Regions from separate parts of the Gordonia malaquae genome, predicted to be linked through region 1. Evidence: riboswitches for the same ligand, from Rfam matches in the RefSeq annotation. Region 1 holds a riboswitch; the other holds the start of a gene.

Evidence for each region. A riboswitch is a leader RNA that binds a small molecule or an ion and turns the genes downstream of it on or off. The one in region 1 is predicted to bind cyclic di-AMP.
Region 2: linked by a shared signal. The riboswitch ahead of WFK36_RS18025 (transglycosylase family protein) and the one ahead of WFK36_RS06185 (NlpC/P60 family protein) in region 1 are both predicted to bind cyclic di-AMP.

Annotation. Positions count from the first base shown of each region.
Region 1 covers NZ_JBBCUB010000001.1:1,218,089-1,233,968, forward strand. The annotation lists gene qcrC (cytochrome bc1 complex diheme cytochrome c subunit) at 1-80, opposite strand, end outside; gene ctaE (aa3-type cytochrome oxidase subunit III) at 156-767, opposite strand; gene WFK36_RS06155 (ribonuclease E inhibitor RraB) at 923-1,396, shown strand; gene trpD (anthranilate phosphoribosyltransferase) at 1,412-2,476, shown strand; gene WFK36_RS06165 (helix-turn-helix transcriptional regulator) at 2,518-3,273, shown strand; gene WFK36_RS06170 (VOC family protein) at 3,336-3,851, shown strand; gene WFK36_RS06175 (Lrp/AsnC family transcriptional regulator) at 3,855-4,133, opposite strand; gene WFK36_RS06180 (DEDD exonuclease domain-containing protein) at 4,130-5,923, opposite strand; cyclic di-AMP (ydaO/yuaA leader) riboswitch at 6,466-6,660, shown strand; gene WFK36_RS06185 (NlpC/P60 family protein) at 6,680-7,255, shown strand; gene WFK36_RS06190 (C40 family peptidase) at 7,330-8,397, shown strand; gene WFK36_RS06195 (peptidase MA family metallohydrolase) at 8,398-9,810, shown strand; gene WFK36_RS06200 (glycosyltransferase family 4 protein) at 9,810-10,928, shown strand; gene WFK36_RS06205 (AMP-dependent synthetase/ligase) at 11,017-12,822, opposite strand; gene WFK36_RS06210 (hypothetical protein) at 12,956-13,363, shown strand; gene WFK36_RS06215 (SRPBCC family protein) at 13,360-13,797, shown strand; gene WFK36_RS06220 (ArsA family ATPase) at 13,818-15,029, shown strand; gene WFK36_RS06225 (hypothetical protein) at 15,128-15,478, shown strand; gene WFK36_RS06230 (ROK family protein) at 15,482-15,880, shown strand, end outside.
Region 2 covers NZ_JBBCUB010000005.1:230,570-246,449, reverse strand. The annotation lists gene WFK36_RS18050 (ABC transporter ATP-binding protein) at 1-66, shown strand, start outside; gene WFK36_RS18045 (iron-siderophore ABC transporter substrate-binding protein) at 133-1,146, shown strand; gene WFK36_RS18040 (DNA repair helicase XPB) at 1,204-2,838, opposite strand; gene WFK36_RS18035 (helicase-associated domain-containing protein) at 2,893-5,229, opposite strand; gene WFK36_RS18030 (hypothetical protein) at 5,308-5,487, shown strand; gene WFK36_RS18025 (transglycosylase family protein) at 5,736-6,377, opposite strand; cyclic di-AMP (ydaO/yuaA leader) riboswitch at 6,384-6,566, opposite strand; gene WFK36_RS18020 (flavin reductase family protein) at 6,843-7,352, opposite strand; gene WFK36_RS18015 (hypothetical protein) at 7,349-7,558, opposite strand; gene WFK36_RS18010 (cold-shock protein) at 7,676-8,104, shown strand; gene WFK36_RS18005 (DUF2771 family protein) at 8,176-8,769, opposite strand; gene WFK36_RS18000 (MFS transporter) at 8,805-10,598, opposite strand; gene WFK36_RS17995 (DUF3027 domain-containing protein) at 10,787-11,557, shown strand; gene WFK36_RS17990 (sacsin N-terminal ATP-binding-like domain-containing protein) at 11,541-14,252, shown strand; gene WFK36_RS17985 (phosphatase PAP2 family protein) at 14,233-14,847, shown strand; gene WFK36_RS17980 (DUF2530 domain-containing protein) at 14,900-15,148, opposite strand; gene WFK36_RS17975 (NCS2 family permease) at 15,228-15,880, shown strand, end outside.

The DNA of each region.
Region 1 (15,880 bases):
CGCAGCTTGCGGCGCGCCTTGGCGCGCGCTCCTGACGTTTCGTCGCTCGAATCCGGCGAACTCGGTGGAGATGATCTCATCGGTGACTCTCTACTAAGCGGTTGGACTGGTTTCTGGTGAACCGGGGCTGATCGGTTCTTCAAGGATCGCCGGGACTACCGGATGAAGTAGATGACCACGAAGAGGGCGATCCACACGACGTCGACGAAGTGCCAGTAGTACGACACCACGATCGCGGCGGTCGCCTGCGCCGGCGTGAACTTCGACATGCGGGTGCGGATCAGCAGGTACACGAAGGCGATGAGGCCGCCGATGACGTGCATGCCGTGGAATCCGGTAGCCATGTAGAAGACCGAGCCGTACGCGTTCGACGAGAGCGTCAGACCCTCACCGACGAGCGTGTAGTACTCGTACGCCTGACCTGCCACGAAGAACGCGCCCATCGCAAGAGTGAGCGTGTACCAGCGGCGAAGGCCGTACACGTCACCCTTCTCGGCCGCGAACACGCCGTACTGGCAGGTGACCGAGCTGAGGATCAGCACGAGGGTCACCGGCACGGCGAGTGCCAGATTCAGGTGAGCCGGCGGCTGAGGCCAGCCGTCGGCAGCATTGGCCCGCGCGACGAAATACATCGCGAACAGGCCGGCGAAGAACATCAACTCGCTCGACAACCACACGATGGTGCCGACGCTGACCATGTTCGGACGGTTCAGCGAGTGCACGCGTGAGGTGATGGCGGTTCCGGAGTTACCCACAGCGCTAGTCACAACATGAAGTATGACGGTTCGTAGTAAGCGATTTCCACCTGGGTAGGGAAATTGGGTCCGGACTTCTCTGCACCGCAGGTAGAACGGTCGTCGCGCGTCCGCTCGGCGTGTCTCCCGAGGTGCGCGGACCTGGGCGGATCTGGTTATGTCGACACATGACGAGTGACACCCCGGGAACGTCTGGACTTCGCCACAAGCTCGGCAGGCTCTTCGGCTCGACGGCCCGCGCCGTCCGGGTTCCGAATGTGGACGATGACGATCTGCACGTGATCGTCCGGTCGGACGACGATGCGACGGCGTCGTCGACAGTGTTGGAGGCGGCGGGCTTCGACTCCGATCGGAAGGTCGTGCTGCGGCATCTGCTCGAACTGCCCGAGACCGCACTCGACGACGCCGCGGCCTCAGCCGCGTTGGAGGGGTACTCCGAAGGGGAAGTGCTGCCGGACGACCCGGCGCCGTCGGACGGCGGTCTCCTCCTTGCGCTCGTGAGAGTCCAGTCGGTCGACGCTCGGACCGTGTCGCAGGAACGGTCCCGGATTGCGAGTCTCGCCTCGCGCAGCGGAGGTCGTGGTCTCGGGTGGGCGTTGCTGGACGTCCCGGTCGCGTCGTCGACCGGCACGCGTCGATAGGGTAGAGCGGTGAGCATGCCCGATAACAGCGTTCCGCAGTACACCTGGCCGCAGATCCTCGGAAAGGCGACCGACGGCGTCGACCTGACGTCGGCTGAGGCGTCGTGGGCCATGCGCGAGATCATGTCCGATTCGGCGACCGGTGCTCAGATCGCGGCCTTCGGAGTCGGCTTGAAGATGAAGGGAGTCGCGTCCGACGAGTTGCGCGGACTCTCCGACACGATGCTGGCCCTGGCCAACCGCATCGACTTCGACGGCGACGCCGTCGACATCGTCGGCACTGGAGGCGACAGGTCGCACACGGTGAACATCTCGACGATGACGTCAGTCGTCGTGGCGGCGGCAGGTGTCCGTGTGGTCAAGCACGGAAACCGTGCGGCGTCGTCGAAGAGTGGTGGAGCCGACGTTCTCGAAGCGCTGGGTGTCGCGATCACTCTCGGCCCCGACGCGGTGAGCACCTGCCTGGAGAAGGTCGGCATCGGCTTCTGCTTCGCACCTGTCTTTCACCCGGCGTTCCGGTTCACCGGTCCGCCGCGCAAAGAGATCGGTATTCCCACCGTGTTCAACGTGCTCGGCCCGTTGACGAACCCGGCAGGCCCGCAGGCAGGCCTCATCGGCTGCGCCTTCGGCGATCTGGCCCCGGTGCTCGCGGAAGCGTTCGCGGGGAGGGGGAACCGCACCCTCGTGGTGCGTGGCGATGACGGCCTCGACGAACTGACGACGACCACCACGTCGACCGTGTGGCAGGTACTCGACGGCGAAGTGCGGAGGCTGTCTCTCGATCCCCGTGACCTGGACATCGAGCTCGTGGAGTTGTCCGCGCTGCAGGGTGGCGACGCGGTCGTCAACGCCGGGATCGCGCGTGACCTGTTCGCGGGTGTGCGCGGTCCGGTACGCGATGCGGTGACTTTGAACGCGGCGGCCGCGATCGTCGCCTACGAGCAGTCATCGGCGTTCGACGATTCGACGCTGGTGACTGCACTGCGGTCGGCGAAGGCCAGGGTCGACGACGTTCTCGACTCGGGGGCGGCAGCGGAACTCCTCGACCGGTGGGCCTCGATCAGCACCGCACTGGCTTGACGCCGTCCGATGCATCGTCGCGCGAACCCTCGTCACGCGGCGTGCTGCGACCGGACCGTCTCCCGCGGTTCGACCGGATTCCCGCAACCGGAGCCGCTGCGCAATGGGTGCGGTGGTTCTGGATCTCCCAATGGGACCTTCCCGACGGCGCCGAGTCGGCGCAGGACGTCATCGGCTTCCCTGCGCTGAACGTCGTCGTGGAGCCGTCGACGGTGTCGGTGTCCGGGGCCACGACGAAGTTGTCCACCCAAGTGTTGACGGGTTCGGGATGGGCGGTGGGAGCCCTCATGCGGCCCGCGGCCGTCGACTGGCTTGCGGTCGAGCCCGCAGCCCTCGTCGACCAGGTCGTGACCACATCCCTGGACGCCGTCGCACGACCGGTGCGGACGGCCATGCAGCAGTCGGGTGATGCGGCCGCTGCGGCCGCGGCGTTCAGCGATGCGGTGTGCTGCGATGCGTCGGCGCCGACGGCGGATGCGCTGCTGGCCGACCGGATCGTGACGCTGATCGAATCGGACTCCGCCGTGGTGGCCGTCGACCACGTCGGCGCCGCAGTCGGAGTGAGTGCCAGGACCGTGCAACGGTTGACCCTCCGGTACACGGGCCTGACGCCTCTGACGTTGATCCGGCGTCGACGCCTCCACGAGGCGGCCGAGAGAGTCCGGAACGATCAGTCGGCGCTCGCCGACATCGCCGCCGACACAGGGTTCTCCGACCATGCTCATCTCACGAGGGAGTTCTCACGAGTCCTCGGATTCACTCCGAGTGCGTATCGGGCCACCGCGTCGACGGACTGACGGCCCGAACCTGTCGCGAATCGACAAGCCGCGCGGCACCCGCGGCTCGTAGCGTCGACAGCATGACGCAGAACCTCACGTCCCAGTCCACCGCAGCCGTGACCGGCGAGCACACCGTCGACGGTCGACCGAACGGGTACACCTCGTTGACCCCGTTCGTCGCCGTGACCGGTGCGGCATCGGCCATCACCTTCTATCAACGGGTGTTCGGTGCAACACTCGTCTCGTCGAACGAGTACGGGGGTGTGGTGGTGCACGCAGACCTCGACTTCGGCGCCGGTCGACTCCAACTCGGTGAGGTCAACCCGGAGTATCACCTGGTAGCGGGTCCGTCAGGCGACGGCGCGTGTTTCACGCTCGCCGTCTACGTGACCGACGTCGACCAGACCGTCGAGCGTGCGGTCGCCGAAGGATCAGTGATCCGCGAGCCCGCGAGCCAGTTCGCGTCGGGAGACCGATACGCCAGCATTCGCGACCCGTACGGGATCAGGTGGTCGGTGATGACCCGCACGGTCGACCTCAGCGACGAAGAGAGCGCTCAGCGGGTCGCCGACTGGGCGGCCACACTCACCGAGTGAGGCTCAGGCCTCTCCGATGGAGAAGCCGCCGTCGACCTCCGCGCTCGCGTAGCTGCGGAACGCGATGTGCGTTGCACTCGACACCACACCGGGCAGACGGTTGATCTTCGCCGTCACCACATCCGCGATCTCGTCGTGGCTTCGGACGCGCACCTTCGCGATCAGATCGACGTCGCCTGCGCACGAATACACCTCTGTGACGCCGGGAATGTTCGCGACCGCCTGAGCGGTCTCCGGAATCTGATGGATGTCGGCCCCGATGAGAACGATGGCGGTGATCATGGCTTCACCTTAGTACCGCGAACGTCGGCCGGACTGCCGACGTCCGCACCCTCTCGGGCCAGCCGAGCGGACCTGGCGAAATGAGACCACTGTTGGGCCGAACCGATCGGCGACGACAACGGATCGGTCGACGACACCAGCCGAGTGCCGGTCTCGTTCATCCACCGTTCGATGAGGGCGACCTCCTCGGCGGGAGCGCCAGACAGGGGACCGTCGTCCGCCGGCGGGAGCACGGTGGACGCACTTGCTCGCATGGTCTCGACGATCGGCATCGGCGACACCCCACGGGCCGCGTGCGCGGCGCCGGCGAGCCTGCCGTAGCGGATCACGCTGAAGTTCCACCCTCCTGCGTCGTCAGGTCGGGCGACGACCAGTTCCGCGATCCCCGCCACGGCTGCGAGGCGTTGGCAGCGAGACAACGCTTCGATCGTCGCCGCGAGTCTGTCTCGGGCCCGGGCGGCCGATTCGAATCGTCGGAGTTCGGACAGTCGCGTGAGTCTGCGCTGCAGATCGGCGAGCAACTCGGCCGACTCGCCCGCCATCAGGGCGCGCGCGGCCTCGGCTCGACACAGGTAGTCCGGGAGTGTCTGCGGACGATCACTCGCGGCATGGCACAGATCCGGTCGATGAGCGACGAGCGGGTCCGGTCGCGTGTCCGCAGGCCCGTCGCCGGGGCAGAAGTGATGGTCTGCGCGTTTGAGGTTCTGGGTGCACGTGCGCAACCCGGCTGCGGCACTGATCACGTCGGCGACGTCGGCGGCGCTCGCTCGACCCGCAATCGGTCCGATCGAGTCGGCAGACGGCGTCCGTCCGACGGTCAGGCGAGGGAAACGCTCCTTGGTGAGCGTGATCCACCAGCCGCGATGCGGGTTCCGTGATCGGCGGTTGTACGCGGGCTTGTGCGCCGCGAGCAGCGTCAGTTCCCGGACCCCCGCCTCGAGGCCGTGTGCGCACACCACGTGGTCGACGCGTGTCGCCAGGGCCACCATCTCCGTCATCCGAGCCCGCGAGTCCGATCCGGAGAAGTACTGGCCGACCCGGCGGCGGAGATCGACGGCGGTCCCGACGTACAGCACCTCGTCGCCGGGGCCGCGGAAGAGGTACACGCCCGGTGCGTGGGGAAGCCCCGCGGCGAGCCCCCGCTTGGCGCGCATCGCGGGCGTCGCCTTCGGGAGATAGTCGACGAGGTCTTGATACGTATGCACCCCTCGGTTGCCGACTCGCTCGAGGAGCCGGTGGAACACGTCGACGGTGGCGCGGGCATCGTCGAGGGCGCGGTGGGTGGGACGCACCGACACGTTGAAGATGTCGGCGAGAGCCGACAGCTTCACACTCGGCGCCTCGTCGCGAGTGAGGATCCGGCGTGCCATCGCGACGGTGCACAACGAGGTCGTGAAGGGCCACGGCAGGTTCATGCGTGCGGCAGCCTTCCTCAGGAACGCGGTGTCGAACCGGGCGTTGTGTGCGACGAGGATCGATCCTCGGGCGAACTCGGCGAACGCGGGCAGCACTTCTTCTATCGGTGGAGCGTCGTACGTCATCGCGGTGGTGATGCCGGTGAGCGCGACGATCTGCGGCGGGATCTCTCGGCCGGGGTCGACGAGCGTCGCGAACTCGCCGAGCACCTCTCCGCCCCGGATCTTGACCGCACCGATCTCGGTGATCGCATCCGTGTCCGAACTGCCGCCCGTGGTCTCGAGGTCGACCACGACAAGAGTCGTGTCGAACAGGGATCGGTCGGCGAACTCGTCATGGTCGATATCCGCGAACGACAGCTGGCCGGTGGTCATGGGCGGGACGCTACGTCGCACCCCCGACAATCCCGGTCGTGGTCGGCGCAGCCTCGAATTGTCGTAGGCCGCTCGTAGTCTCCACACCACATCGACAGTTGCGTGGCAAGAGAAGTCGCGTCGGACACCGCCGACGACGACTGTGAACACGCCCCTGTCCCAGAATGAGAGGCGGATCACAGTGTTGATCGACTGCACCACATGTCCGGCGCGTAGCCGAGAGTGTGACGACTGCATGATGCAGGTGTTGTTCAGCCCTGTTACCAGCGGGTATGTAACAGATCGGGAGTCAGGCGAAATGTTTGCTGCGGTTGATGTGTTCGTCGCCACAGACATGATTTCGACGCAAACCGCACATGCGGCTTTCGACGATGTTCGTGCAGGTCAGGGCACGATCGGCGGGCCCGGCTCGGGATGGCTCCGAGCTGTCTGACAACGCTCCGAGTCGGATCTGTGCCGGAGCTGGTGGACATCGGTGTCGGGGTTTCGTAATCTTTTCGAGACTTTCCAATCAGGGTGATCCCCCACCAGTGACATCCGCTGGAAAGTCACCGCTTAATCGCTCCCGCCCTCCGGGAGCGAACCGGGGAACCACTTCCTTCTAGGCGGTGCGTGCAGACGCACCGCAGAGAATTGGGGTGAATCGCGGTCCGAACCCACCAGGTTCGAGAACGCGTAGGGCCATCTCTTCCGGCCCGAACCCGACAGCTAACCCGGTCAGCGGTCAGGGAGAAACAACAAGGAGTACGTAGTTCAGTGGCTAAACACCGTTTGGACAAGCCCCAGACTGGCGCCTTCAAGGCCGCCACGACTGCTGTAGTCGCAGGCTCGATCGCCCTCGGCGGATCGCTTGCGCTGGCAGCCGCACCGGCAGATGCCGCACCGCTCAAGATCCCGAACGTCGGCACGTTCGACGTTCCGGACAACCTGCTTCCCGGCAACCTGAAGGCTCCGAAGCTCGACGGCAACTTCGGCACCCCGCAGGAAGTCCGCGCCAAGAAGGCGGTCAAGGCTGCTGCGTCGAAGATCGGCTCGCCCTACGTCTACGGTGCTGCCGGCCCCAACGCTTTCGACTGCTCGGGACTCACCTCGTGGGCCTTCAAGCAGGCAGGCAAGATCATCCCGCGTGACAGCTACGGCCAGATGGGCGGCGGCACCCCCGTCGCATCGCTGGCTCAGGCGAAGCCCGGCGACATCCTCATCTTCAACGGTGGCGGACACGCAGGCATCTACGAGGGCAACGGCGTCTTCATCCACTCGTCCACCGAAGGCGTGCCGGTTCAGCGCGCCAAGGTCAAGGCCTGGAACCTCGCAGCGATCCGTCGCTACTGAGCGTGACAACGCCGACGAACTGAAGTTCCGAGCGGGTCAGGTGCACATGTGTGCACCGGGCCCGCTCGAACGGTATGAAGGATCATGTGGTGTATCAGATAAACCGTGACCGGCGACGTCGGACGACACGTGCCGCCGTGCTCGGGAGTGTCGTCGTCGCCACCGCCGCTCTGCTGCCCGCACCGCCGGTGGCGATTGCGGATCCCGTGCGCAGCGCCGACCAGATCCTGACCAGGTACCGCGAACTGTCGAAAGACGCCGAGCGGACCGCCGAGTCGATGAACTCGGCCCAGGTCGAGTACAACAAGCAGCGCAAGACCGTCGCCAGAGAACGCCGCGTATCGGCCGCGGCGACGAAGAAGCTCGACTCCATGCAGAAGGAGATGGACGCCGCACAGGTCAAGGTCGACGCGCTCGCGCGCGCGAGCTACCGCGGTGCGCGCGTCAATCGGCTCTACGCCATGCTCGTGAGCGATTCGCCGCAGAGCCTCCTCGACAACATGTCGGGCCTGGAGATCATGTCCCGGCAGGCGGCGACCGATCTCCGCGTGGCCACAGACGTCGCCAAGCGGACACGTCAGGCGCGGTCGGACGCCGACGCAGCGGCCGCCACGGCGCGCGCCGCCGTCGCGGAGGCCGAACGTCATCGCGGCGACCTCCAGGCCAAGCAGGCCGACCTTCAGCTCGAAGCGGTGCAGATCCGCGCGATCTACAAGTCGCTGACAGGGAAGCAACTCGCCGCACTCCGCGGACCGCGGTACGAATTCGACGCGCGGGCCGTCCCCAAGGGCACGTCCCCCGAACTCATCGCCGTCCAGGCCGCGATCTCCCGGATCGGCGATCCGTACGTGTGGGGCGCAGTGGGCCCGCACCAGTTCGACTGCTCCGGACTGATGCTCTGGGCGTACAAGCAGGCTAAGCGGACGATCCCGCGTACCAGCGAAGCGCAGCTCGCAGGCGGCACCCCGGTCGCGCGCAAGGACCTCAAGCCCGGCGACCTGATCATCTACTACTCGAGTGCCTCTCACGTGGGCATGTACGTCGGCGACGGATTCGTCGTGCACGCGTCCACGTTCGGAGTTCCCGTGGCCGTCGTCCCGATCGACAAGGCCGGACCGTACAACGCTGCGCGACGGTACTGAGTGAGCTCGCACCGCGGGCGGGCCACGCTCGCTGCACTGGTGGCCGCGGCCGTCTCCTTCGGCGCGCTGACGGCGTGCTCGAACGGACCCGACGACTCGGTGACGCCGTCCGGGTCGGTGTCGACGACGCCGCTCAATCCGTTTGAACAGCAACGGTCCGACGGTGTGACGGCGCTGCTCGATCAGTTGTCGTCCGTGCTCCGAACAGGAGACATCGCCGGGCTCGACGCCCTCATCGACAAGTCGGCGCCCGCGGCGTTCCGTGACCGCATGCGCACGATCGCTGCATCGTTCGCGGCCAAAGAGGACCGCGGGTCGCGCGGAGGCCCCCTCGCCGCTTCGACGTTCGGGTATCGGCTCGCCCCGAGCACCGGTGCCGAACGGCTTCTCGGCGAGCAGTGGGTGTCCCGTCTGGAGCAGCAGGGGAGCACCGACACCTGGGTGAACCCGGTCGAGCTGTCGTACGCCCTTGGCGGTGCGCGCACTCCGGGTCTTGACGAACCCGTCGTCACGCTCACCGAGACGATGTCGTTCGCCCGCTACGACGACGACTGGAAGGTAGTCGGAGACGGCAGCCTCGCGCCCGATCCCACTCCGACGACGATCAAATCGGCGGGTCCCGCTGAAGTCGGTCCGTGGGAGTTCGGCGGGGTGGCGGCCGTCGACGTGAAGACCGCCGGGGGAACCTCGACGGTCCTGTCGTATCCGAGAACAGAGGCGACCACCGCCGCGGCCACCAAGATCCTGCCGGCCGCGGTCACCGCGGTCGACGAGTTCTGGGGTCAGGACTGGCCGCGCCGCGCCGCAGTCGTAGCGACCGGCAGTCCGGCCGAGTTCGCGGGCCTCACCCGTACCGAGTCGGCAGACACGAAGACCGCGGCGGCGGCGACAGTGTTCTCCCGCATAGACAAACCGGAGAAGAAGGTGATCGGCCAGCGGATAGTCCTCGCACCCAGCGCCGCGTCTCTGACCGGACCCGCCCTCACGGTGGTGTTGCGTCACGAGTTGATGCATGTCGCAACGCGCCTGATCACCGCTGAGAACGCGCCGCTGTGGCTCACCGAAGGCGTCCCGGAGTACGTCGGACGCCGCGGGACCTACCGCGAGTTCGTCGACGCCGCACCGGACCTCGCCGCAGCCGTCGCCGGGGGAGACGTCCCGAAGACTCTGCCCGCCGACTCCGCATTCGCAGTAGACACCGACGCCGCCCGTGTCGCCTATCAGAGCGCCTGGTCGTTCGCGGCGTTCGTCGCCGACGAGTACGGCGAGGAGAAGCTGAAGGCCCTGTACACGGGTGTCGCCAAGGGTGGAGATTCGCCGACCCAGGACGCTGCGATCACCTCAGCCCTCGGCAAAGACAAGGCCGCGCTGGTCAAGCAGTGGCAAGGTTGGCTGCGCGAGCAGGTTCGCTGATGGAACGGACACTGCTGGTCACCAACGACTTTCCGCCACGACCCGGCGGGATCCAGTCGTATCTGGAGAACCTCTTGCGGTTCTTGCCGCCGGAGGACGTGATCGTCTACGCGCCGAAGTGGAAGGGCTGCGAAGCGTACGACGCCGCCGCCCCGTATCGGATCGTCCGGCACCGCACCACGCTGATGATCCCGACGCCCTTCGTCGCGCGGAAGGCCGCCCGACTCGTCCGCGACAACAACGTGCACACGGTGTGGTTCGGCGCCGCCGCACCGTTGGCTGTCCTCGGCCCGCACATGCGCCGCGCAGGCGCCAAGCGTGTCGTCGCGAGCACACACGGTCATGAAGTGGGCTGGTCGATGCTGCCGGGATCCCGGCAGATCCTGCGGTACATCGGCGACAACACCGATGTGGTCACTTACGTCAGTCGGTACACGCGAGGCAGATTCGCCTCGGCGTTCGGGCGCAATGCCGCACTCGAATACGTGTCATGCGGCGTCGACGTCGACCGTTTCGCGCCTGACGCCGGGTCCCGACGTGAACTGCGGGAACGCTACGGTCTCGGGGACGCGCCTGTCGTCCTGTGCCTGTCGAGGCTAGTCCCGCGGAAAGGGCAGGACGTCCTCATCGAAGCGTGGCCGAGAGTGCTCGAATCGGTGCCCGACGCTCGACTCGTCATCGTCGGCGGCGGCCCCTACGGCGATCGTCTTCGAGACCTCGCGGTCTCGGTCGGCGTCACCGATTCGGTGATGTTCACCGGTTCAGTGCCGGCGGCCGAACTCCCCAAGCATCACGCGATGGCAGACGTGTTCGCTATGCCGACCCGCACCAGGGGGCGCGGGCTCGACGTGGAGGGACTCGGGATCGTGTTCCTCGAGGCGTCGGCCAGCGGCGTGCCGGTTGTCGCCGGCGATTCCGGTGGGGCGCCCGAGACGGTTCGCGAAGGAGAGACGGGGACCGTCGTCGACGGTCGCGATCGACATCGTGTCGCCGACGCGATCACCGACATCCTGACCGACCCCCAGCTCGCAGAGTCGATGGGGCGAGCGGGCCGGGCCTGGGCGGTCGACAACTGGCAGTGGCGGCAACAAGCCGCCCGCCTCATGCGTCTTCTCTGACACGGGCGAACGACGCTTCCTCGACGAGACTGACGAAGACGACGATGCCCCGCACACTGCGTGAGTGCGCGGGGCATCATTCGTCGAGCTACTTCTTGTAGAGCGCCTCGATGTCGGCCGCGAACTTCTCGGCGACCACGTTGCGCTTCACCTTGAGCGTCGGGGTGAGCTCACCTGTCTCCTCGGTGAAGTCCGACGGGAGGATTCGGAACTTCTTGATCGCCTCGGCGTGCGAGACCGTCTCGTTCGCCTGGTCGACGGCCTGCTGGACCTCGGCGCACAGCGCAGGATCGGTGGCGAGGTCGGCGACGGTCGCACCGGCGTCCTTGCCGTTGCGTGCCTTCCAGCCCTCGAAGGCCTCCGGGTCGATTGTGATCAGTGTCGACACGAACGGGCGCTGATCGCCGACGACCATGGCCTGCGACACGAGCGCGTGGGTGCGCATGATGTCTTCCATCGGGGCGGGGGAGACGTTCTTGCCGCCCGCTGTCACGATGATCTCCTTCTTGCGGCCGGTGATGCGGAGGTAACCGTCCGCGTCGAGGCTGCCGAGGTCCCCCGTGTGGAACCAGCCGTCGGTGATGGCGTTCGCGGTGGCCTCCTCGTTCTGCCAGTAGCCCGCGAAGACGACCTCGCCGGACAGCAGGATCTCGCCGTCCTCGGCGATGCGGACGCTGTTGCCGGGGATCGGGCGTCCAACCGTGCCGACCCGGACCTGACCGGGGGTGTTCACACAGATGGCGGCGGTGGTCTCGGTGAGTCCGTACCCTTCGTACACGGGGATGCCGACGCCGCTGAAGAAGTGGCCGAGGTAGGGGCCGAGTGGTGCGCCGCCGGAGATCGCGAGTTCGCACTGGCTGCCGAGAGCGGCACGCAACTTCGCGTAGACGAGTTTGTCGAACAGTGCGTGCTTGCCACGCAGGATCAGTCCCGGCTTGTCGCCCGACTGCACCGCCTTCGAGTACTCCACCGCGGTGTCGGCGGCGAGATCGAAGATCTTGCCCTTGCCTCCGTCGTGCGCCCCCTGGCGCGCCGAGTTGAAGACCTTCTCGAACACGCGCGGCACCGACAAGATCAGGGACGGGCGGAACTGGGCGAACGTCGGGAGCAGATCCTTGATGTTGTTGGTGTAGCCGACCTCGACTCCTGCCTCGATCGCGACGAGATTGATCGCGCGCGCCAACACGTGAGCCATCGGCAAGAACAGGAGGAGTCGCTTGCCGTCGCCGAGGAGCGTGTTCAGCGGGGTCTCCAGGACACCGCCGATCTCGCCGAGCATGTTGGCGTGCGTCAGCATGCATCCCTTGGGGCGTCCGGTGGTACCGGAGGTGTAGATCAGCGTCGCCGGATCGGCGGCCGTGAGGTGACGACGACGTTCGTCGAGTTCGGCGTCGGTCACGTCCTTGCCGAGTTCGGCGAACAGTTCCACGATGCCCTTGCCGGGCTCATCGTCGATCTGATAGACGGCGACGGCGTCGGTGATCGACTCGACCGCGTCGACGGTCGCGCGGTGCGACGGTGTCTCGGCGATGATCGCGACGGCAGCCGAGTCGCGCATGATCCAGTCGATCTGCGGGCCGGACGAGGAATCGTAGATCGGGACGGGGACGGCGCCCGCCGACCAGATCGCGAAGTCGATGAGCGTCCACTCGATGCGGGTGGACGACAGCAGGGCGACGCGATCGCCCGGCTTGATGCCGGAGGCTATGAAGCCCTTGGCGAGCGACCGGACGCGGTCGGCCGCGTCGGCCGCGGAGACCGGAAGCCAGTCGGTGCCCTGCTGGACGCGGAACACGGTCTTCGCGGGGGTGTCCGCTGCGATGTCGAAGAGGACGTCGGACGCGTTCCGCTCCTTCGGAGTGTTGAATTCAGCGGGGACGCGGCACTCTGCCATCAAGAAACACCTTCTCAGAACAGGACTATGTGACAAGACGCATTGGTCTGGTCGGTAATTCTATCCCCGCTGACGCGGCCTCGCGGTGCCAGGCGGCTTTTGTCGTGCGACGTGCGTATGTGATGCTGGTTCGGTGACGAGCATTCAGGTGGCTGACGAGGCATTCGTCGCTGCCGCCCCGTCCCTGGCCGGAGCCGTTGTCGGCGATCGAGCCAGGTGGCGGCGGTGGTGGCCGGATCTGACGTTGGAGGTCGCCGAGGACCGCGGCGACGAAGGTGTCCGCTGGCGTGTGTCCGGCCCGCTGACCGGGACCATGGAGATCTGGAACGAGAAGTGCATGGACGGCTTCGTCCTGCACTACTACCTCCATGCCGAACCCGTCGCGCCGCTGCCGACCGAGCCCGACGCCTGGCTCGCCGAGGTCGCCGAACTCAACCGTCTGCGACGTGTCGCGGGCAAGGTGATGGCTTTCGAGGTCAAGCAACTCCTCGAGGCAGGCCGAGAGATCGGTGGACCCGCCACCGCCGGGAGCGTCGCATGACCGACAGCACCGAGCAGTCCACGATCATCGCGGCCGACGTCGCAGCGGTGATGGCCGTGATCGCCGACTTCGAGAACTATCCCGAGTGGGTCGGGGCCGCGCGCGAGGTGACCGTCCTCGAGCGCGACGCGGCCGGACGCGGGGTGCACGTGCGCTTCGTCCTCGACGCGGGAGTCCTCGCCGACACTTACGAACTCCGTTACGAGTGGGCCGACGACGGGTCGTCGGTGTCGTGGCGGCTCGTCTCCAGTGATCTCCAGCGCGACCAGCGTGGCCAGTACCTGCTCGCGCAGCAGGTGGCCGGGTCGACGAAGGTCACGTACACGCTGACCGTCGACCTCAAGATCCCGATGATCAGTCAACTCAAGCGACGCGCGGAGAAGGCGATCACGACGTCGGCGCTGAGCGACCTCAAGAAGCGGGTCGAAGGCTGATCGATCTGACGCCCATCCACCTGGTGCTCGGACCCGGCGGATCAGGCGTGTCCGTGGTGGCCGCGGCGGCCGCACTGACCGTCGACGCGTCGACGCACGAGCATCGCGGAGTGCTGCCCATCGGAGCCGAACGCGACACCCTCCTGGTCACCGTCGACCGGCAGTCGTACCTGCCCGAGCGCCTCGGGGTGTTCCGCGTGCCAGGCGAGCCGGTGGCGATCACCGCCGACACCGATCTCCTGCATCTGGATCCGCTGGCCGTCGTCGAACAGGCCTGGACCGACTTCACGGCGGCCCTGACGGCCGTCAGCGCCGCCCGGGCGTTCCTTCCGATCGTCGGGACGCTGTCGTCGGTCGCTCCGGGCGAGATGGTGGCACTGCCCGGCATCGGGGAGTTCCTGTTGCTTCGGCAGATCCGGGACGCTGCGACCAGCGGTCGGTGGCGTCGGGTCGTCGTCGACCTGTCGGGTGTCGGTGATCCGCACGCCTTCCTGCGTGCACCCGTCATCCTGTCGACGGCCGTGGAACGTCTGTGGCCGCGTCACGCACGTCTCGCCGAGGCGGCAGAAAAGCCTGCGCTCGCTCAACTGTCGGCCGCGGTCGAAGGCATCGACCGTGACTGCCAGGATCTCGCCGAACTGCTCGTCGATCCGCATTCGGTGTCGGCGCATCTGGTCCTCGACGCAGGCGACCGTGGACGCCGCGCCGCTGCCGATCAACTCGCGATAGCCGATCTGACGGGACTCCCACTGCGATCTGTCCTGGTCAACGCAGGTGAGGCCGCGGTCTCCACGGTGTCGGTCGCCGAGCATGTCCGCTCGCTCGTCGACGGCGACCGGGCGGTGACAGTTCACGAGGTGGACTCCGGTGGAGTTCTCGACCGGCTCTCCCGCATCCGCAAGATCACGCTGCACGCGCAGAAGCCGAGCGGACGACCCCGTGGCAGCGGGGCGCTCACGGTCACCAAGGCGTCCGGCGAGGGTGTGGACACTGTGTTCGAACTCACGTGGAGGCAAGGTCTGCCGCGGCCGGACCAACTGCAGCTCGGCAGATCGGGTGACGACCTTCTGGTCACCATCGACGGCTTCCGACATCCCGTCCGACTGCCCTCTGTCCTGCGACGATGCCGAGTCATCGGGGCCGGCTGGGATGCCGGACTGCTCACCGTGACCTTTTCGCCCGACCCGGCGGTGTGGCCCGCGCGGGACGGCGGATCCGGGCCCGCTAGGTAACCGGACACGCTGGTCGCCCGCCTGGCCCGGTAGAATCCGCACACACGCCCTACGCCGAGCAACCAGGCGTCCGACACCTCCGAAGGAGTGCACGAGCAATGCCTGCAGACGAGCGCGACACCCGCGCCGGCACCGCCGCGAGCGGCGACCCGGTGCAGGACATGCTGCTCGGGCTGGTCTCGAACATCGATCAGTTGGCAGCCATCATCGGCGGGGGACATTCGGCGGCAGCCGCGGCAGTCGGCGTCGTTCCGGGACCCATTCCCGAACTCGCCGCCGAATTGGGGACGTTGCTCACCGAACTCGGCGACCTGCTCGCCCGAATCCTCTCCGCGTTCATCGCGATCCTCGAAGCAATCGCCGAAACGCTCCGCTCGGCACCCGCCGGACAATCGGCGCCGAGCAGCGGCTTCGAGTCGATCCCGGTCCGGATCTCGGCCGGAGCGTAAACCGTGACGCCGTACCCGGGAACGGACCTCACCGTCGGAATCGACATCGGCGGTACCAGCGTCCGGGCCTGCGTCGTCGACTCCTCAGGTCGAATGCTCGACACCCTGCGCACCGCGACCCCGTCGACAGCCTCCGCGTTGGAACACTGCTTGGATCGGCTCGTCGGTGAACTCCGCGACCGGTGGGCGGTCGGGGCCGTGGGCCTCGCCATCGCAGGCTTCTTGACCCCGGACCGCAAGACCGTCCGATTCGCTCCTCACCTGCCGTGGATCGAGGCGGACGTCGCAGCCGACATGGCCGAGCGGATCGGCATGCCCGTATTCGCCGAGCACGACGCCAACGCGGCCGCCGTCGCCGAACTCCACTTCGGCGCCGCGGCACGGGGGCACAACACTCTCGTC
Region 2 (15,880 bases), on a different contig from region 1:
GTGTCTGACCAGCCGTTGGTCGTACCTGTCGGGGAGCGACGAGTGCGCCCCAGCACCGTTTCTTAATGAGGTTATGCTCACCTATGCTTAGGCGATCTAGTGCTCAATGACCACCCATCTCCTGGAGGACACATGACCAACCAGCCGAGGCGCACGATCGGTGTCATCGCCGTCGTCGTCGCACTCATCGCGGCACTCGTCGCCTGTGGAAGCGACGACGAGTCGACCAGCGGGTCGAGTCAGGTGACTCCGGAAGCGGGCGCTCTGCCTGTGACTTTGACCCACAAGTTCGGGCAGACGACAGTCACCAGGGCGCCCAGCCGCGTGGTCTCGCTGGGCTACTCCGATCAGGATGCGCTCCTCGCGCTTGGCGTCACGCCGATCGCCGTTCGCAACTGGGAAGGCATGGCACCGGAGGGCGAACCCGCCGGACCGTGGGCGATCGACAAGGTGACCGGCGACAAGCCGAAGATCATCACCTCCGACACGGTTTCGTTCGAGGAAGTCGCCGCACTCAAGCCGGACTTGATCGTCGCCGTCTACTCCGACGTCGACAAGTCGTTGTACGACCAGCTGAGCAAGATCGCACCGGTCCTGGTCCAGAAGGCCGAGTTCGACGACTACCAGCAGCCATGGGATGTCACGACTGAGGAGATCGGCAAGGCGGTCGGCAAGCCTGAAGCCGCAAAAGCACTCGTCGCAGGTGTGAAGGGTCGCATCGCGGACCTAGCCGCACGTCATCAGAACTGGAAGGGCAAGACCGTCTCGATCGCGACCTACGACGGTACTGATCTCGCCGCATTCGCAGGCGCAGATCCGCGAGTCGCGTTCTTCACGGCGCTCGGCTTCGCGCCGAACCAGGCTGTTGACGCGGCGGCGGGCGACAAGTTCTACGCCAAGCTCTCGATCGAGGAAGCGCGGAAGCTCGACACCGACCTCATCGTGTGGGACCAGTTGTCCTACGCCCCGAAGGGCAAGGCGACGATCACCGAACAGACCACACTTGCGAATCTTCCGGCGGTGAAGGACGGGCGGAGCGTGTTCCTCGAAGGCGAACTCGAGAAGGCGTTCGGTTGGCAGACCGTTCTCAGTCTTGGGTACGTCGTCGACAACATCGAGCAGCCGCTGGTCGCCGCGACCAGCTGAACTCGCCTTGCTCGTCGAGCAGGCACCGCGAGTCCTCGCCTCAAGGAGTAGGGCCGACTAGAGGTCGGCGGCGTCGATGATGCGGTAGGCGTAGCCCTGCTCGGCGAGGAAGCGCTGCCGATGGGCGGCGTAGTCGGCGTCGAGGGAGTCGCGAGAGACGACGGAGTAGAAGTGCGCCTGCCCGCCGTCGGCCTTGGGGCGCAGGAGACGCCCGAGGCGCTGCGCCTCTTCCTGCCGCGAACCGAACGTGCCCGACACCTGCACGGCGACGGACGCCTCCGGCAGGTCGATGGAGAAGTTCGCCACCTTGGAGACGACAAGCGTCGACAGTTCACCGCGACGGAACGCGTCGAACAGCTTCTCTCGTTCGGCATTTCGGGTGGAACCCTGGATCACCGGGCAGTTCAGCGCTTCGCCGAGTTCTTCGAGCTGATCGATGTATGCGCCGATCACTAGTGTCTGGGCATCGGAGTGGCGGCCGAGGATCGACTTCACCACCGACATCTTCGACCGCGCCGTCGAGCAGAGCTTGTACTTGTCCTCGGCTTCGGCGACGGCGTACTGGAGTCGCTCCTCGTCGGTCATCGTCACGCGGACCTCGACACAGTCGGCGGGGGCGATCCACCCCTGCGCCTCGATGTCCTTCCACGGTGCGTCGTACCGCTTGGGGCCGATCAGGCTGAACACATCGCCTTCCCGGCCGTCCTCGCGGACGAGTGTCGCGGTGAGTCCGAGCCTGCGGCGTGACTGGAGGTCGGCCGTCATGCGGAACACCGGTGCCGGAAGGAGGTGGACTTCGTCGTACACGATGAGTCCCCAGTCTCGGGAGTCGAACAGGTCGAGATTCTTGTACTCGCCCTTCGACTTCCGAGTCATCACCTGATACGTCGCGATGGTCACCGGGCGGATCTCCTTGCGTTCGCCCGAGTACTCTCCGATCTCGTCTTCGGTGAGCGATGTGCGAGCGACGAGTTCACGCTTCCACTGCCGACCCGCGACCGTGTTCGTCACCAGGATCAGAGTGGTGGCAGCGGCCTTCGCCATCGCGGCGGCGCCGACCATCGTCTTACCCGCACCGCACGGCAGGACGACCACTCCCGAGCCCCCGGCCCAGAACGAGTCGGCGGCAAGTTCCTGGTAATCGCGCAGTGCCCAGCCGTCCTGCACCAGGTCGATCGGGTGCGCTTCGCCGTCGACGTACCCGGCGAGGTCCTCGGCAGGCCAGCCGACCTTGAGCAGCACTTGCTTGAGGCGTCCCCGCTCCGACGGGTGCACCACGACGGTGTCCTCGTCCAGGCGATCGCCCAGCATCGGTGCGACCTTCTTGTTCCGGAGGATCTCCTCGAGCACCGCACGGTCGAACGAGACCAGCGTCAGCCCGTGGGCGGGATGCTTCACCAGTTGAAGCCTGCCGAACCGACCCATGGTGTCGACGATGTCGACGAGCAGCGGCTGGGGGACGGGAAACCGGGAGTAGGTGACGAGAGCGTCGACCACCTGCTCGGCATCGTGGCCCGCGGCGCGCGCGTTCCACAGCGCGAGCGGCGTGACCCGGTAGGTGTGGATGTGTTCGGGCGCGCGCTCGAGTTCGGCGAACGGAGCGATCGCCGCCCGCGCCTTGGCGGCGTCCGGGTGATCCATCTCCAGTAGGAGGGTCTTGTCCGATTGCACGATCAACGGTCCGTCAGTCACCCGACCATTGTTCCTTCCCGGCGCAGGTCCCGGCCACCTCGGGTCCGTTCGGGTCTACAGGAGTTCAACGCGGGTGATGCGGTGGAGGGCGAAACGGACGTCGGCGTCGCCCGCCTCCTCATCGGCGACGAGTTGCCCGGCAGCCAGCGATCGAGCCTTCACGACGTGTCGGCTCGCGCCGCCCTGGGCGTCCACGTACCCGATGCGTAGCCGTCGGCCTGTCTGGAGCGCGAGCTGGATCAGGGTGGACGTGGTCTCTCCCGAGCCGGACGTCGCCTGCGCGGTGATCGGGCCGTCGGCCCGGTCGGCGGTGCGCATGCGGGTCACCACTGTGCTCGCCTGTCCTGGGCCGATCCGCCCTCGTTTCGCGGGTCGTCTGGAGCCCGACTGGCGCGCGGGTACCCGGACACCCGCACTACGGAGATCGACGAGCGAGCCTGACGAATCCTCGCCCGCGGGCGCGAAGCCGGCACCGCGGAGTCTCTCGATCACTTCTCGCAGGGGCGCCGCCGACACCGCGACGGTGGGGGCAAGCGCTCGAAGCGCGAGCTCTGCGGCGGCGTCGCTGCGCAGGACTTCGGTGAGCATCGCCGCATCGTCGCAGCGGACGAACGACGACGCGACGCCGACCCGGAGGCTTCCGTGACGGCGGGCGACGTCGTCGATGAGATACGTCAACGACTGCGGCACCGGAGTCTTCGAGTGTTCGGTGAACAGAGCTGACAGTTCTGCCGCGGTGCGTCCGGCATCCAAGGCACGGCGTACACCGTCCTCGGTCACGCGGTACACCGATGCGGCGCCACCGGATTCGAGGTCGGCGACCAATGCCAGCCGGTCGGCGAGCGACGGTGTCAGCGGGCCGGGCACGGTGACCGTGAAATCGGCCTGGACCAGGAAGTAGTCGATCGGTTCGGGCAGTGACGACGCCATCGTGGCGACGAGCGCAGTGGAGTCCTCGGCGTCCGGATCCAATTCGAGCAGCGCTCGGCCGGCCGACGTGAGACTCCCGTGCGCCACTAGTCCGAGTTCGGTGGCCTCGCGCAGCGTCTCGCCGACCACACGACGCGAGAGCCGCCGGAGCTGGCGCGGATGCCGCCACCCGAGCAGTGCGACCAGGTCGTCGACGCTCACCGGTACCGATCGCTCGGTCTCGGTCAGCGGAGCGAGCACGGTGCGCCGCAGCAGCGGTGCGGCCGCGTCGAACGACTCCGACACCAGCGCGCCGATGATCGCGCCGTCGCGGTCGGTCTCACCGATCTGCCACGGGCGACGAGGCAGATCGAGCCACGCGGTCGCCATGGTGGCCCAGCGACGTTCCGGATCCTGGTGTCGCCAACCGTCGACCGCGGTGGTCGGAGCGAACACCTCGTCTGTAGACAACGCGTCCATCGTCTCGGGCACACCGGCGCCGATCAGGCGGGCGGCGGCGAGGACCTCGACCAGCAGGCCGATTCGGGTGACGCTGACTCCGAGGGACTTGGCGAGACGGCGGAGCTCGCGCACTCCCATGCCGCCCGACCGCAGGACCGCGGCCGGGGCGTCGCCGAGCGCTCCGATCAGGTCCGCGGTGTGTCGGAGCAACTCCAGAGCTTCTCCGGCACCGGCGGCGTCGACGTCGAATCGGGACGGATCCCCGGCGAGCACCGGTTCACGGAGCGTCGCCGTGATCAGCGGCGGTTCGCCGCGCAGCACCTGCCCGACCTGGGGAGGAAGCTCGACCGTCTGCTCGTCGACTCGAGCCAACAGATCGGCGGCGAGGAGCCGGGGGACCGGCGCAGAGGGGTCAGCGTCGGGCGCGGCGTCCCGCGACCGTCCGAGGGCCGGTCCCTGAGCCAGCGTGGTCAGCAGTTCGCGTGGACGTTCGTCGAGTGCGGCCACTCGGTCGGCGATGTCGGATGAGTCGACCGAGGCCATCGGCCCGAGGAGATGAGGAGCACGCCAGGGGAGTGCGGACGGGAGGTGGCTCGCCGCCACCCAACTCGTCGCCTTACGACCGGACGACAGCCCGGACGGCCAGATCAGGGCCCGCTCCGACAGATACGTCAGCCGCGCGTCCACATCGGCGCGCAGTGCACGCCGACCGAGTCGGGAGACGATGTCGTCTCGACTCACCGGTCCGAGTAGATCGTGATGGCTGTCCCCGGGCCGCTCCCTCTCTGCCAGCCGAGCGCAGTCGAGGAACGCCTCGACGACCGCCACGCTGAGAAGATCGAGCCCTTCACCCGCGAGCGCGATCGACGCCGCCGACATCGCGCGTTGCGCCAGCACGCCTGTGCCGCGCGGCGGCGGCGACGCGAGGTCGGGGCGTCGGACCAGCAGTTCGACGAGCTGGTCGTCCGACCGCGACGCCAACTCGTCGGATGACGTGCGCAACGACGGGTCCGGACTCATTCGGTCCATGTTACCGATCGGGACAGATGTACCCGGGTGTGTAGTCCCGCCGGACCGTCGCATGGCAGAATGATCCACGTGGCTAAGAAGAATGGATACGTGGACGCGGGTTGGCCCGAAGAGGCCGGAGACGACCACGCTGTGACCGAACTCCTCGCGCACCTCTCGGGTGCACTGTCCCCGTTCGGCGACACGCAGTTCCCGCTGCCTGTCGACGACCTCCCCTACATTCACGCGAAGACCGTCGTCAATCGCTGACGCCACTCGCAGACACTCCAACGGCCCCGCTCACTGAGCGGGGCCGTTGTTGTTCTGTGGGTCGACGACCGTCGACTGTTACGACCTTTCGACTCGCTTCGCTCGCTCAAGGAGCAGGGGGGGGCGCCAAACAGCACCGTGAGCGAGCGAAGCGCGGCGTAAGGCCGTGCCCAGCAGCGAGGCGAAAGGCGAAGACCCCCACTCCGGAGATCGGAGCGGGGGTCTTCGGGTGATGCTTGGGGTGAAGATCAGAACTTCAGGAGGCCCTTGTTCTGGTTGAACAGCTTGACCTGGTCCTTGGTGAGGTCGTAGCCGGAGTCCTTCGCGGCCTTCCATGCGTTGCGGACCTCGGGGCTGACGTTCGAGTCGTCGAGCGCCTCGTCGACCTGCTTCTTGGCGTCGTCGCTGGTCTTGGCGTCGCCGGCCTTCGACAGGTCGAAGCTCTTGTCCTCAGCCTTGGGGGCCGTCTTGGGGGCAGCCTTCGGGGTCGCAGGAGCGGTGCGCGCGCTCGGGCCCGAGAGGACGGTGCCGCAGGTGGGCCATGCGCCCTTGCCCTGGGTGGCGAGAACGCGCTCGCCGATGGCGATCTGCTGCTCGCGGGTCGCCTGGTCAGCGGTGGGGGCGTACTGGCCGCCACCGTTGGCGGTCCAGGTGCTCGGGCTGAACTGCAGGCCGCCGTGGTAGCCGTTTCCGGTGTTGATGGCCCAGTTGCCGCCCGACTCGCACTGTGCGACCTGGTTCCACTCGGCGTCGGTGGCAGCCGAGGCGTGGCCTGCTCCGCTGAGGAGGGCTGCACCGCCGCCGATGCCGCCGATGACTGCCGAAGTGACGGCGATCTTGGCGAAAGTCTTGGTGTTGCTGGTCGTCTGCTTCGAGTGACGTCCGGTCATAGTGTGTTTTCCTCTCTCCACGCGCCTACGAGGTGAGCTGTCGGGTTCGGGCGAGAGGTGCCCGGCCGGCGGGTTCGGCGTGTGGCCTAGCCGCGGACTTAACCCCAAGGCGGTCGATTGCTCGTCCGCCGGGTCTCACGGGGAGATGGTGGGTCCCCCGTCCTCGCTCCTGAATTGCTGTGTTCGTTTCCCTGTCCGGCGGAGCGAGGCTTGGCGCGGTCGGACAGGGCTATTCGGTTGGATGGACATCACCTTCGATGACGACCGACCTGAACACTACGGGTTGGTACTCGCCAGTTCATCTGTTGTTTCGAGGCGCATTTCTACCGGCGAGTAACGCGTTTCGGACACCTGTCGGCGTCGTTGCAGTTCACGCAGCTGACACCCGGTCTGTATCCGGTTCGTTATCGTCCCGTTATGTGACAAGGATCACATTCAGATTGAGACTCGCGCCACGTCGTTGGCTCAGGATTGTGTTCGGCGGGCTTCGAGGGCGCGGAAAGTCGACGCGTGAAATACGAGTGGTTCGACGCTCGGATCGCTGCGCAGAGCATGAATCTGCAGGAGGACCACGTGGTGGTCGCCTGCGGGGATCTCCTGTAGCACCGAGCAGTCGAGGTGAGCCGCGGCCCCGGAGATCATCAGGGCTCCCGATTCGGTGACGAATCGCTTCACCGAATCGAATCGCTGCTCCGGCGGACCCGCCAGGCGGCGGCAGATCTCACCCTGGTGTCCGGCGAACACGCTGACCCCGAGACGTTCGGCGGTCGTCAGTCGAGGCCACGTGGTCGATCCGTCGCGAACGCACACCGACACCAGCGGCGGATCGAGCGACACGGTGGCGAAAGAACTCGCCGACATCCCGACGTCCTCGCCGTCGGACGTCCGGCGACAGACCGCGACGACGCCGGTCGGGAAGCAACTGAACGCCCGCTTCAGCGCGGCTTCGTCTGATGCGGGCAGAAGATCGGTCATCGACTGCGCCGACCGGAGCGCAACGCGAAGACGAGCCCGAGCAGGAAACCGGCAGGAGCACCCAACGCCACGACGTACAGGGTCGTCACGAGAGCGGTCGAACTGTCGCGTACCGGCGGCAGCAGGAGCGCCAACGACGCGACCATGCCGATTGCGAACAGGATCACCGCAGTGGGCAACAGGCGCGACGGCTTCTGGGTCTCCATGACTTCCACGGTAAACCAGCAGAGTAGAATCGGTTCCAGTGCGTCTCCGCTCTCCTGTCAGCGAGCAAGGGGCGCCTTTTCCATAGCTGGCAGTAGAGATCATTGAGGGTGAGTGCTGTGCCAACCGGCCGAGTGAAGTGGTACGACGCCGACAAGGGCTTCGGGTTCCTGTCGCAGGACGACGGCGACGACGTGTACGTCCGCGCGGACGCGTTGCCGTCCGACGTCGCCGACCTGAAGGCCGGTCAGCGAGTGGAGTTCGACATGGCCGCGGGCCGCCGCGGGCCGCAGGCACTGCGGGTGTCGGTGCTCGAACCCGCGCCCAGCGTGGTCAAGAACAACAGGGAGGCGTCGCGTCGGGAGCACAAGCGCCCGGACGTCGAGCGCAAGAGCCCCGACGAGCTCCACGGCATGATCGCCGACCTCATCACGCTCCTCGAAGGCGCCGTGCAGCCCAGTCTGCGCAACGGCCGCTACCCGGACCGCAAGACGTCCCAGCGCATCTCCGAGGTGGTCCGAGGCGTCACGCGCGAGCTCGACCGCTAGATCGACGATTCAACCGACGAACGCGGCCTTCACGAAGGCCGCGTTCGTCGTTGACGGGAATTGGCTTCCGCTCAGGCGCGGGTGTCGGGCAACTCGGTGACGTTCGTGACCGTGTAGCCGTCGGGGCGGGCGTCGACTGAGAAGACACCCCGCATGAGAATCGATCCGTCGGGGGAGTTCAGGCCGTTGGGAGAGTTGTCGAGGACGGTGGCCACCGACTGAATGTCGACACCGAGCAGGACCCGATCGGGGGTGCTTGTGAGTTCCATCGTGTACTTCGAGTCGGAGCGGTTCAACGTGACGACTCGCTGCAGGCCTTTCGGCGTGGCGTACTGCGCAAACGCGAACCACGGCCCGGACGCGATCTCTTCGGGGACCGTCAGCAGCATCGTGGAGCCGACCGGCGTGGCCGCACGCGCCACTTGGGTCGGGACCTGCTGCGCGGTCCGCGGGTCTGCGGGCGTGCAGTCGGTCATGTCTCGCTCGCACCAATACGCGGGCTGCACCTGGACAAAAGTGTCGCCTGCCTGGACTGAGACGGTCGGCACGTGATCGTCGTCGGACGTGACGACGAGGACCGCGGTGAGCCCCGCGATGAGGACGACCACAGCCGCCGCGGCAGCGGCGAGGATCGTCAATGCCTTCTTGTCTCCGGGGTGCTGCACGAGAAATCCTGTCGGTCGTTCGGTGGAATCGAAAGTCAGCGGGCGGTTCGGCGTGTCGGTGCGCCGCTCGGTCCGGTCGGCGGCTGCGCCTGGAACGGAACCGTGGGGGCGGCGTGATCGGGCCTGCGGCCGCCGAAACCGGGAACCATCGTCGCACCTCGACTGGTCAGCACCGTTTGCACGAAGCCGATTCCGACGAGAACCGCGACGACTGTGAAACCGATCGAGAGAGTCGTCGGCAAGACCACGCCGAGGCTCGCGCCGATCACCCAGCACAGCTGCAGGACGGTCTCAGAGCGGCCGAACGCCGATGCGCGAGACTCTTCGGGGAGATCGTCCTGGATCGCCGAGTCCATGCAGACCTTCGCGATCGCACTGGTCGCGGAACCGATGAAACCGGCCACCACCACGAACACGAGCGAGCCGAAGATCGCAGCGAGAACACACGCGACGAAGGTCGCTCCGGTGGCGAGCAGCACGATCTTCGTCGGATGCTTCAGTTCGAGGCGCGTGCCGAGGCCGTTGCCGAGGAAGTTGCCGACACCCGCTGCCGCGCCGACGGCGCCGAGCATCAGCATCTGCTGCCAACCCGACGTGGTGGGCTGGGCCTTTGCGTAGAAAGCGATGTACAGCGTCAAGAACCCGGTCAGAATGCGGATGGTGCCGTTGCCCCAGAGTCCGGTGACCACGGTCCGACCCAGCGGTTGGCGCATCTTGGCGGCCAGTTCGCGGGAGAAGCTGCCGCCCTTGGGCTGGGGCGCGGTGTCCTCGGCATTCGGATTGCCGCGGTAGGTGATCGTTGTCGGGACCTCGCCCTCCGTCGACTCCACCCATGCCGGGATCTTCATGCAGAAGTACGCGCCCGCGGCGGCGACCAGACACAGCCAGACCATGGCGCCGGGAACATGGAACGGCAACGCCTTGGCCAGCAGGAGCTCGAGGATTCCGGCGATCGCGCCGCCGACCATCGTTCCCGCGACCAGGCCGAACGTGGTGAGTCGCGAGTTGACGCGCACCAGGTCGATGCTCGGCGGAAGCACGCGGGGCGCAACGGCGGATTTGAGGACGCCGAACGATTTCGACAGCACCATGAGGCCGAGCGCCGCCGGGTACAAGACCCACGGCTTGTACTCGAGCTGCATCTTGTCCGAATCCCACGACGAGTTCACGATGATCAGCAGGCCGAGGACCACGCGCAGTCCGAACGTCGTCGCCATGGCAATGCGTCGACCATGCTGAAGCCTGTCCAAGACAGGCCCGATGAGGGGCGCGATCAGCGCGAACGGTGCGATCGTGATCGCCAGATACAGTCCGACGCTCACCTTCGACTCACCGGTCGCCGCAGCGAAGAACAGGGTGTTCGCCAATGCGATCGCCATCGCCGCGTCGACAGCGGTGTTCGCGATCACCGGCAGGGTGAGCGCGGTGAGGCCGGATCGGTCGGCGCCGTCGGCGGTCGCCGCACGATGCACCATCTGTGCGCCGCGCTCGGTGAAGTACTTCGACCGACGAGCCATCACACGGACGACGGTGACCTTCTGCGGCGGAACGTACTCGGCGTCCTTGCGTCGGCTCGCCCCGTCTCGATCGAACGCCGCGGTCTGCTCGTCGAGCGGATCCGACTGCGGCGGGAGCGGCGGAAGGTGCGGATTGTGGGTGCGCGGCGGCAGATATCCATTGCTCGCGGGACGCCCGTGATGGGATTCCGGCGCATCGAACCGCTGAGTGGGGACGCGAGGAGACCGCCGCGGTGCGTCGGCCGGGTAGTTGGCCTGACCGGGGTGCGGCGCGGGGCGGCGAGGACGCCGAGCCTGCGGGTCCTGCGGCATCGGGTTCCCCCGGCGGGCGCCGCCGGGCTGGGGACCGCCGGGCGGGGGATTCTGGCGACCGGCCGCCCCACGGTCGTCACGAGATCCACGGGTGTTCACACCATTGATTGTTCCTCATCGGCCCGACAACGGTGGGAACCCATTCCCCTGACGTGCGTCGGCGGGCCCGACTATTGCACACTGGACGGGTGACTGTTGCATTCGAAGCTCCTCGACTCGTCGATGCGGTCGACGTCGCGCGTGCCGCGCTCGTCGCCGAAGGTGAGCAGCCGGGCGCACACACAGGCGCCCGAGCCGAGGGCGATTACGCCGCGACGCACTACTTCGACGCCGAACTGCCCGGTTACCGCGGGTGGCAGTGGTGCGTGGTCGTGGCGGGTGCACCCGACTCGTCCGAGGTCACAGTCAGCGAAGTCGCACTGCTTCCCGGCGGGGGAGCGCTCCTGGCCCCTGACTGGGTGCCGTGGGTGGAGCGCATCGCGCCAGGGGACCTCGGACCAGGCGATCAACTCGCCGCGCCCGCCGACGATCCACGGCTGGTGCCCGGCCAGATCGACACCGAGGACGTCAGCCTCATCGACGCCGACGAGATCGGCCAGGTCGACGCAGAGATCGGCCTCGGCCGCAGACGACTGCTGTCGTTCGAGGGACGTACCGACGCCGCGCAGCGCTGGTTCGACGGCGAGTACGGCCCGGCGTCCGCGATGGCCCGAAACGCACGCCACTCGTGCGGCACCTGCGGCTTCTACTTGCCGATCGCAGGCGCGCTGCACTCCGGGTTCGGTGTCTGCGCCAACGAGTTCGCCGCGGACGGACGAGCGGTGTCCGTCGAGTATGGATGCGGCGCGCACTCGGACGTGACTGAACCGTCCGGCGCGGGCAGCCCGGCCTACGACGCGTTCGACGACGGCGCGATCGAGATCGTCGCGCAGGCCGTATCCGGTGCCGCCGACGCCTGATCGATCCACTGCCGATCCGTTCGGGACGGCAGCACTGCGTGACGCCACGCTGCGCGCATGGCGGTCGTCACCGACTCGCATGGCAGAGGACGCGGCAGCTGAGACGGAACTCGCCGACATCGGGTATCGCGGCCGACTCCTGACCGAGCTCGCCGCGAATGCCGCCGACGCCGCAGGGGACGACGGCGTGTTGTGGATCCGCCGTGACGGCGACGTGCTGCGATTCGCGAACACCGGTACTCCGTTGACGCGTGACGGTGTCGAGTCGTTGACGGCACTGCGCGTGTCACCCAAATCGCACGCGGCGACTGTGACCACCGTCGGACGGTTCGGCGTCGGGTTCCGGGCGACGGCATTCGCCGCCTCGGTGACTGTCGCGTCCACCACCGGGTCGATCGAGTTCAGTCGGGCGCGGACCGTCTCCGCGACCGGATCACAGGATGCTCCGTCGCAACGTCTCGCGTGGCCGTCCGCCGCCGAACCTCCTCCCGGATTCAGCACCGAGGTGTCGATCGACGTCGGAGACGACGCAACGGCACTGTTCGAGGGTTTCGCCGCGCACGTGCCCGACCTGCTGCTCGAACTCCAGGCGCTGTCGCGCATCGAGTTCGACGACACGGTCTTCACCCGCACCGTCGAGGGCGACCACGTCGTCATCGCCCGCGACGGCGCCGAGTTGCAGCGTTGGCTCACCGCACGGGTCGACGGGACGTCGTGGATGGTGCGCATCGTGGACGGGGCCGTGGTGCCGTGCCGTGACGAGGTACTCCGCAGTCCGACACCCACCGCCGTCGAACTGGCCCTGCCTGCGCGTGTCATCACAGATCTTCCGTTGACTCCGGATCGGCGGGACGTACACCCGGACGCCGACGTGGCGGCCGCGGCACGCGGGTACGCAGACCTCGTCGCGCTCGCGCCGGATCGCGACAAACACCTTCTGGTGCCGCGCCCGACGGTGGGCTCCGGGCGGGTCGACGCCGAGTTGCGCTCGGCGATCCTGTCCGACCTCGCCGACGCCCGATGGGTCCCCGCCATCGGCGGTGACGCGTTGGCACCCGAACGCACGTGGGTGCTCACCGGATTGTCGGACAGGTTGGCCGAGGTGCTCGGCGAAGTGATGGCGCCGCTGGCGCATCCCGACGTGTCCGACCGGGTCAGCGCGGTGGCGCTCGTTCGGCTCGGCGCTCGTGAACTAGGACTCGCGGACATCGCCGACCTGCTCGGCTCCACGGTGCGCGAACCCGCCTGGTGGGCGACTCTGTACGCCGCACTCGCAGACCGCGTCCACACCGGTGACGAGCGGGAAGAACTCGGCGCGCTGCCCGTCCCGCGCATCGACGGGCGCACTCACATCGGGGCGCGTGGCCTGGTGGTGGTCGACGGCCTCGGATCCGACGACGCCGCCCCCGACTGGATGGCGATAGTCCATCCGGACGCGTACGACCCGCTTCTCGATCGGCTCGGGCTCGAGCACTGCTCGATCGCCGACGTTCTCGCCGATCCAGCCCTTGCGGCCGCGATCGATTCCGCCGACGACCACGCCGAGCTCGCCGACTCTGTTCTGCGTCTGCTGAGCGCCGGAGGAATAGCGGAGCAGCAGCCCGGTCTGGGGCGGATCGAGATCAAGGCAGTCGACGGGGACGACTGGCCGGCAGACGAACTGCTGCTGCCCGACGCCCCGATCGCAGACCTGCTCGGTGACGACTCACCCTTCGGGGTGGTCGCCGCCGACGTCGTCGAACGATATGGACGGGCCCCGCTGCGCGCGCTCGGAGTGGGGTGGGGTTTCGGGACCGTCCACGACGACCTGCCGACCGGCCCGGACCACGATCTGCCCGACGAAGAGCAGTGGTGGGACGAGTTCGAGGTTCCCCCGGAACGTCTCGACGCGGTCCGCGACCTCGACCTCGTCGATCCCGGGCGATGGACCGACGCGCTGGCGCTCCTCGCGGACGACCCGTCCACGTCTCAGCTGGTGCACAGCGGCTACACCCGGTGGTGGCTTCGGCGATACGCCGAGATCGACGGCGTTCCGCTTCGCAGGCTCCGGAGCGTCGACGACCTGCGCTTCGCCGGCGTCTTCGATGTGGCTCCGGACTCGGACAGGTACCCGTCGCTGCTGGTGGGCGACGGCCCTGACGATTCCGACGACGCACAGGACTGGATCGACGCCCTCGCGGACCCTGAGCGTCAGATCAGCGCGGGGGTCGCCGCGCGGGCGCACGCGGCACTGGTCGCCGCCGTTCGTGACGGCCGCGTGGAGCCTCGTCGTCTCGAGCCGCCTGACGGAGTTCGAACCCTCGACGGATCGGTCACCGATCGGCCCGTGGTGATCGATCAACCGTGGTGGACCGCGGTGGTTCCCGCGGACCGGTCCGTGCTCCCGGGACCGTTGGTGTCCGAGTCCGATGCGCAGATCCTCGGTGACCTCCTCGACGCCGATCTCGCGAGCAGCCTGTGTCGCGCTGTCCCGGTCGGGCAGGGGCGGATCGTGGACGCCGACTCCGCCGAGGCCGTCTGGATCACCGCTGTCGGCGGCCGAGAGTCGCGAGGACCGATCGTCGTCCACGACCGGCTGATCGTCGCCGTCGACCTCGACGGTGAGGAGCGCCATGTCGCCGTCGAGCAGTGGGTGGACGACGCCGGAACCACACACTCGGTAGGTTGGACGCGTGATGGCTCCGTTCAGCGTTGACCACCGCGTGACAGACGCGGTGGTGTCCGGCCGTCACGAACCCTGGACGTCGCTCATGCAGTTCATCACCGTGTGGGGTGACACACTGACGCTGTCGCTGGTCGTCATCGGTGTCGTGGTGCTGTCGTGGCTCGCCGGACGGATCGATTTCGCCGTGCTCATCGTTGTCGCATCACTGACCGGCTACGGGCTGATGGTGCTGCTCAAACTGATCTTCTCGCGTGATCGACCGCCGGTCGCAGACCGGCTCATCGACATCGGGGGCGCATCGTTCCCGTCCGGGCACGCCATGATGTCGATGATCGTCTACGGTCTCGGGGCCGTCATCCTGCATCGCGTGTACCCGCGCGTGCGACGTCATGCGTGGTGGCTGCTGGCCGCGCCACTGCTTGTTGTCGGCGTCGGGTTCAGTCGCGTCTACCTCGGCGTCCACTGGTTCAGCGACATCATGTTCGGCTGGCTGTTCGGCCTGATCTGGGTCACGGTGTGGGTCGCCGTGCACGTCCAGGGCTCCAAGCGGAGACAAGCGGCACGAGCAGCGGCCCGTGCGGCCGCGACCGAGCGGGCCGCACGCATGGCGAGCCTCTCGAGTTAGGGCGTGTCTCCTAATTCGCCGATCCCGAGCGAAGCAAATTCGGAGACACGCCCTAGTCGAGACCTTCCTGAGCGCTCGTCGAACCGCGACGTACCGCGGCCTTCTGCGCGAAGACCAGTAGCGTGCCCGCGACGCCGACGACCAAGCCGACCAGACACACGGTGAGCGCGCGGTCACCGCCCAGATCCGTCAGCCAGACCACGACTGTGGCGACGAGCCACACCACCATGCCGACGACGATCACCGGCTCTGGTGCGCGGAGTCGCGCGGGAAGCTCGGGGATCGGTGTCTCATCGGCCATGCTCACAGGGTAGCTTTTCACCAGTGGTGCGCAGTTGGCGCACCGACGTTCCTGCATCCGTTACGTGAAGGGTGAACTGATGACCGATGCCGCTGGAAAGCCTGCCGGTGGTGTGCTGGACCGCTATTTCAAGATCTCCGAACGAGGGTCCACGATCGCCAGGGAGGTGCGCGGCGGTCTCGTCACGTTCTTCGCGATGGCGTACATCGTCGTCCTGAACCCGATCATCATCGGTGGTGAGCACAACACCGACGCTGCCGGAAACTTCCTCGACCCCACCCAGGTGACCGCAGTGACGGCGCTCGTAGCGGGTGTCATGTCGCTGCTCTTCGGGTTGATCGCGAACTTCCCGTTCGCCTTCGCCGCCGGTCTGGGCATCAACAGCCTCCTGGCCGTGACGATCGCCCCGCAGATGAGCTGGCCTGCGGCGATGGGTCTGGTGGTGATCGACGGCATCATCATCGTGATCCTCGGTTTCACCGGAGTCCGGACCGCGGTGTTCAACGCGGTCCCCAACGAACTGAAGGCTGCGATCGCGGCGGGCATCGGCGCGTTCATCGCGCTCGTCGGCCTCGCCAACGCGGGCTTCGTCACTCACGGCCCCGAGCACGGACCGCCGGTCAGCCTCGGCGTGGACGGCTCGATCGCCACTGTCCCGACTCTGCTGTTCTGCATCGGTGTGCTGCTGATGGGTGTCCTTGTCGTCCGCAAGGTTCCGGGCGGTCTGCTGCT